Regions from separate parts of the Exiguobacterium sp. 9-2 genome, predicted to be linked through region 2. Evidence: a T-box and tRNA genes for the amino acid it is inferred to sense, from the RefSeq annotation. Region 2 holds a T-box; the other holds one or more tRNA genes.
The links. A T-box is a leader RNA that pairs with one kind of tRNA and senses whether it is charged. The one in region 2 lies ahead of ileS (isoleucine--tRNA ligase), so its partner is inferred to be a tRNA-Ile.
Positions count from the first base shown of each region.

Region 1: it encodes a tRNA-Ile, which carries the amino acid that the T-box ahead of ileS (isoleucine--tRNA ligase) is inferred to sense. The anticodon was not compared.

Region 1 is NZ_CP142850.1:886,183-889,608, forward strand. It holds gene VJ374_RS04540 (Na/Pi cotransporter family protein) at 1-1,440, shown strand, start outside; tRNA gene VJ374_RS04545 (tRNA-Met) at 1,567-1,640, shown strand; tRNA gene VJ374_RS04550 (tRNA-Ile) at 1,652-1,725, shown strand; gene VJ374_RS04555 (alpha-amylase) at 1,841-3,301, shown strand; gene VJ374_RS04560 (superoxide dismutase) at 3,395-3,426, shown strand, end outside.
Region 2 is NZ_CP142850.1:2,007,053-2,010,478, forward strand. It holds gene ileS (isoleucine--tRNA ligase) at 1-1,798, opposite strand, end outside; T-box leader at 1,856-2,096, opposite strand; gene VJ374_RS10665 (DivIVA domain-containing protein) at 2,097-2,618, opposite strand; gene VJ374_RS10670 (YlmH family RNA-binding protein) at 2,643-3,413, opposite strand; gene VJ374_RS10675 (YggT family protein) at 3,410-3,426, opposite strand, start outside.

The DNA of each region.
Region 1 (3,426 bases), 1.1 Mb from region 2:
ACGACTGTCATCGTCGTCGGACTCGTGAGTGCAGGTCTGATGAATTTACGACAAGCAATTGGTGTCGTCATGGGAGCGAACATCGGTACGACGATCACGGCCTTTATCATCGGGTTCAATGTTAAAGAAGCGGCACTTCCGGCAATCGCCATTGGTGCTTTCTTGATCTTCTTCTTCAATAAAGAACGTGTTCAGTATATCGGACAGATTTTCTTTGGTTTCGGTGCATTGTTTTACGGTCTCACATTGATGGGGGACGGGATGGCTCCGCTCGAATCAAGTGCCTGGTTCCGAGAGTTGACTGTCTCGATGTCGGATAACCCATTGCTTGGTGTATTCGTCGGAACTATTTTTACAGTTCTTGTTCAGTCGTCATCTGCGACGATTGGTATCTTACAGGAGTTGTATGCTGGTGACATGATCGATATCAAAGCGGCACTACCGGTCTTGTTCGGTGATAACATTGGAACAACGATTACGGCAGTACTTGCAGCACTTGGTGCGTCGATCGCAGCCAAACGGACAGCCGCCGCACACGTCATCTTCAATATCATCGGAACAATTTTGTTCTTGATCGCATTACCAGTGTTCTCAAGCTTCATCGCATGGATTACAGACGCGCTTGGTTTAGAACCGAAAATGCAAATTGCTTTTGCACACGGAACGTTCAATGTCGTCAACACATTGATTCAATGTTGGTTCATCGCACAAATCGCATGGCTCGTTCAAAAAATCGTACCAGGTACGGATACGACGATCGATTCAAAACCGCGTCATCTCGATCAAAACATCTTAAATCAATCTTCTGCGCTTGCCTTAAACCAAGCGAAACTTGAAGTTTTGCGTATGGGTGAATTCTCAAAAGACGCACTTGCAAAAGCACACCGTTACACGCAATCGCATGATAAAAAAGATGTTTCAGAATCCGAGCAGATTGAATATGCGATCAACTACCTGAATACAGAAGTGACGAGTTATCTCGTTAAAATAGCAGCACATGATTTATCAGAACGTGAATCAAACGATCATTCGTTATTGATGCACGCCGTCAATGACTTTGAGCGGATTGGTGATCATGTTGAGAATATCGTTGAATTAATCGACTTCCAGATCGTCAACCGGATTCAGTTCACCACATCTGCGAAGCGAGAGCTTGATGAGATGTATGTCCTGACACAAGAAATCGTCGCTTGTGCGATTCGCGCCGTCGAAGAAGACGATGTCACGCGGGCACGAAAAGTTCTTGAACTTGAAGGGAAACTTGATGCATTCGAACGTTCATTCCGTAAACAGCATGTACTTCGCGTGAATGCTGGTGAATGTACAGGACAAGCGGGAATGATCTTCGTCGACTTACTTTCAAACCTTGAACGAATCGGCGATCACGCTGTGAACATCACGGATCTCGTCCTTGAACAGCGGACAGCATTAATGAACTAAGCGTAGACTTATTTTAAAACAGCTGATTTCGAAAAAAATGAAATCAGCTGTTTATTTTTTTGAAATAGCATATTGACAAGTTTCGTCACATCTCGTAATCTAATAAGAGTAAGAAACATACATCATGGCGGTGTAGCTCAGCTGGCTAGAGCGTACGGTTCATACCCGTGAGGTCGTGGGTTCGACTCCCTCCGCCGCTACTATTACTTAAGGACCCTTAGCTCAGCTGGTTAGAGCTGACGGCTCATAACCGTCCGGTCGCAGGTTCGAGTCCTGCAGGGTCCATTTGGTTGAACGCTTCTCGTTGCAAACGGGAAGCGTTTATTTTTGTTCGCTCGGGGAATAGTAAAGGTATTGTAATAATATTCATACTATAGTAACTAAGGGAGAGCGAAGAGAGATGGAACGTAACCATACGATGATGCAGTTTTTCGAGTGGCATGTAGAGAATGATGGAAAGCACTGGCAACGTTTGAAAGAACGAGCGCCTGAATTGCGTGCTGCTGGCATCACGTCCGTGTGGATTCCACCAGCATCGAAAGGTCAGTCGGATGAAGATACAGGATACGGCATCTATGATGTCTATGACTTAGGCGAGTTCGATCAAAAAGGAACGGTCCGGACGAAATATGGCACAAAGGATGAACTGGTCGAAGCAATCGAAGTTGCCCATGAGAACGATATCGCTGTTTATGCGGATGTTGTCATGAACCATAAAGCTGCAGCAGACGAACTCGAAACGATTAAAGTAGTGGAAGTCAATCCAGAAGACCGATCGAAAGAAATTTCAGAAGAGTTTGAAATCGATGCATGGACGAAGTTTACTTTCCCAGGTCGTAATGGAAAGTATTCGGATTTCGTCTGGACACACGAATTCTTCAATGGAACGGATTTTGACGCGCGCGAAGAAAAAACAGGGATCTTTAAGATTTCCGGAAATAATAAAGATTGGAACAACCAAGTAGATGATGAGTTCGGCAATTATGATTACCTCATGTTTGCAAACATCGACTACAATCATCCGACGGTACGGGAAGAAATGATCCGTTGGGGACACTGGTTCAAGGACACGATCGATTGCCAAGGCTTCCGTCTTGATGCAATCAAGCATATCAACTATGAATTTGTCCGTGAATTCGCGAAATCGATGATGGAAAGCAGCGAAGGCGATTTTTACATGGTCGGCGAGTTTTGGAAGTCAGATCTCGACGATTGCCGTCATTTCCTAGACAGTGTCGACTACACGATTGATTTGTTTGATGTTCCGCTTCATTATAAATTCCATGAAGCTTCCAAGCAGGGAGAAAAATTTGATTTAACGACATTGTTTGCGGATACGCTCGTCGAGTCGCATCCGACGAATGCCGTGACGTTCGTCGACAATCACGATTCACAGCCTGGCGAGTCGCTAGAATCATGGGTGGATGACTGGTTCAAGCAACATGCCTATGCAGCGATCTTGTTACGTAAGGACGGATATCCATGTGTCTTTTACGGGGATTACTATGGCGTCCAAGGACCGACCCCTGTCGAAGGAAAAAAAGAGATGATCAATGCCCTGCTCTATACGCGCTATCATAAAGCATACGGAGAACAACAGGATTATCTTGATGACCCGCACTGTGTAGGCTGGGTTCGTCTTGGTGTCGATGAAATCGAGAACTCAGGTTGTGCCGTGTTGCTTTCGAACGCCGACATGTGCGAGAAACGCATGTTCGTCGGTGAAGAGCGTGCGGGTCAAGAATGGTTCGACTATACAAACCATCAAGATCATCCAGTCGTGATTGACGAAGAAGGATTTGGTGTCTTCCCGGTTCCGGGCGGAGGCGTCTCTGTTTTTGCTCCGCGAGAAGTCGAGTAAATCCGAGGGTCTTGACTTGCGTCAACACAGGTACTTTTGCTAGTCTTAAAGGGTATTGAAGTTTTCGAAAATAGCACAAAGGGGGACATGAACATGTCAAAATTTGAATTACCAGAACTCGGCTA
Region 2 (3,426 bases):
TGTTACCAATCGATTTCGACATCTTGCGACCTTGACCATCCAGAACGAATCCGTGACTGACGACCGCTTTGTATGGTGCTTTCCCAGTCGTTGCGACGGCTGTCGATAGCGACGAGTTAAACCAACCACGGTATTGGTCAGAACCTTCAAGATAGAGATCCGCTGGACGTGTCAATTCAGGACGTGTCGCAAGGACACCGGCATGTGATGAACCAGAATCGAACCAGACATCCATGATGTCCGTTTCTTTTTTGAAGATACCGTTCGGACTTGCTGGATGTGTGAATCCTTCAGGAAGCAAGTCGACTGCTTCGCGCTCATACCAGACATTTGATCCGTGAGTTGCAAATAGATTCGCGATATGATCAATCGTTTCTGGTGTGACGATTTCCGTTCCATCTTCAGCGTAGAAGATTGGAAGTGGAACGCCCCAAGCACGTTGACGGGAGATGACCCAGTCGCCGCGGTCTTTGAACATGTTGTGGAGACGTGTTTCACCCCACTCTGGTACCCACTGGACGCCTTTGATCTCATCAAGGATTTCCGCACGGAAGTCTTTGATTGAAGCGAACCACTGTGGCGTTGCCCGGAAGATGACCGGTTTTTTCGTCCGCCAGTCGTGTGGATACGAGTGTTTGATGAATGACAGTTTTAAGAGAGCGCCTGCTTCTTCGAGTGCGAGACCGATTTCTTTGTTCGCATCTTCATAGAACATGCCTTCGAATCCAGGAGCTTCTGCCGTCATGACACCTTTATCGTCAACTGGGCAGAGAACGTCAAGCCCGTATGCTTGACCAATACGGAAGTCATCTTCCCCGTGTCCTGGAGCTGTATGAACGACACCCGTCGCTTCAGCTGTAACGTGGTCGCCAAGCATGACGAGTGATTCACGGTCATAAAGCGGATGTTTCGCTTTCACGTACTCGAAGTCCGCACCGTTGAAGACACGTCCAATTGTCGCGTCTTCCCATCCGAGCGCTTCGATGACTTCTGGAACAAGTGTTTCCGCTACGATATATCCTTTTCCTTGATACTCGATCCGCGCATACGTCAATTCCGCACTGACAGAGATTCCAAGGTTCGCTGGGATCGTCCATGGAGTGGTCGTCCAGATGACGAAATGATCCGTCGGCTCAAGGATGTTTTTTCCATCCATGACTTGGAATGCGACATAGATCGCAGCTGACCGTTTGTCTTGATATTCGATTTCTGCTTCAGCTAGTGCTGATTCAGAAGACGGTGACCAATAGACCGGCTTTTTCCCTTTATAGATATAGCCTTTGTTCGCCATATCCCCAAACAAACGAATTTGAGCTGCTTCAAATTCTGGTTGAAGCGTGATATATGGATTGTCATAGTCACCGAGAACACCGAGACGTTTGAATTGATCACGTTGGTGATCGACTTGTTCGAGCGCATATTTCGCACATAACTCACGGAATTCCGCGACCGTCATCGATTTGCGGTCAACACCTGCTTTTTGAAGTGCTGTCTCGATAGGCAAGCCATGTGTGTCCCAACCTGGTACGTAAGGGGACTGGAAGCCATTCATCGATTTGTAACGGACGATGATGTCTTTTAAGACTTTGTTTAATCCGTGACCCATGTGGATGTCACCGTTCGCATAAGGAGGACCATCGTGAAGGATGAACGTCGGTTTTCCAGCATTCTTTTCTTGGACCGCAGCATAGAGATTCATCTCTTCCCATCGTGCTTGCATATCCGGCTCACGTTTTGGCAAGTTGCCTCGCATTAAAAACTCCGTTTTCATCATCAATAAGGTTTCTTTGTAATCCATCTGACCATCTCTCACCTTTCGCTTTAAAAGTACAAAAAAAGCCAAGCTCATCCCTGAGATAGGGACGAGCTTGGCTGAACTCGCGGTACCACCCTACTAATCCTGCTCGTCTGTTCGACGACGCAGGACCGCTTAAGAACTCGCTAACGGGAGTGAACCGGCATGACTTACTGTTCGGAGAACGTTCAGTCATACACTCTAAGGGGATATCCCATCTCTTTCGTTGCTCGGGCTTCCACCATTTCCCGATTCGCTGTCAACTGTCCAAGATGCGACGTGTCCTTATCATTGATTTTATTTATACGACATCGTCGTCATTATACGCAACTGCTGGAACATCGTCAAGCGCTCCACGAGAAGAGAAATCAAATGCATCCCAGTCGTGGCTCGTCAATAATTCCATTTGAGCATCGATCAACACTTTGAAGCGATTGCGATAGAGCTCGATTTTCTTACGCATCTGTTCCACTTCGAAGTCCGTCCGTTGTGCCCGGCGTTGTGCCGCATCTTGCAATTGCTCTGCTTCGCGTTCTGCCTGTTTCAAGATCAAGCTTGCTTCTTTTGAAGCATTCGCTTTCACTTCTTCTGCCGCTTCCTGTGCGACAATAATCGATTTATTCAATGTTTCTTCCATCGAACTAAAGTAATCGACACGCGCTTGCATGTTTTGGATGACTTCCTGTTGTTGACGGTTCTCACGTAACAACAACTCAAAATCCTTGATGACCTGATCTAGGAATTCGTTCACTTCATCCTCGTCATAGCCGCGAAACTTTCGTGTGAACTCCTTATTATGAATATCGAGTGGCGTTAATGGCATGATGAATTCCTCCTCCGCATTTTTTTATCCTTTTAAAATACCGTATTGTAGTTTGATTCGATCCCGTTTCGTTGATCCGAGAATCGCAATCAGTTTAACGCGTCCCGTTCCACGTAAGGAAAGCAGATCCCCTTCTTCAAGCATGAAACTCACGTCATCGACTACCTTATAATTCACTTTACTTTCACCCTGTTTAATGAGCGTCTGTGCCTTTTGACGGGAGAAGCCGAGAATTTCACTGACGACCGTATCGAACCGAAGTGAGCTGACGAACCCGAGCGTCTCTTCCCACTCTTGTTCCTTCACTTTCAAGCGATCTTCTGCGTCTACGCGCGAAAGACGAATCTTCGTCTTACCTGCGCGTTCGACGTTTGCTTCGATATATGTCGCAACTTCGTCCGCGACAGCAAATTGCACTTGATCCTGGATGATGACGTCGCCGAACTTGGCACGCTTCAATCCGACGTTCAATAATGTACCGGTGACTTGACGATGAGATAGTTCAACGAATTTAGTAGGATAATGAATGCGATAAATGGAAATGTCAAAGTCATCCGCGTTGTATTCATAATAGTCTGGTGCGAGGATTGCTCGTTTACGTTCGGCGCCTTCGAAACCGCCCTCAAAAAAGAGGGCGCATTTCGAACCGACGAGTTCTTGTGTAATTTGCTGTTCACGAGGGTCTAGAAAATCCGTTAATTTAAACGTATACGTCGCTTCCACGTGATCAATCCAGTTCAAGACCGAATCGACGAATTCCCGCTCGCTTCCACGATAATGATCATATACACTCATACGAAGAAGATAG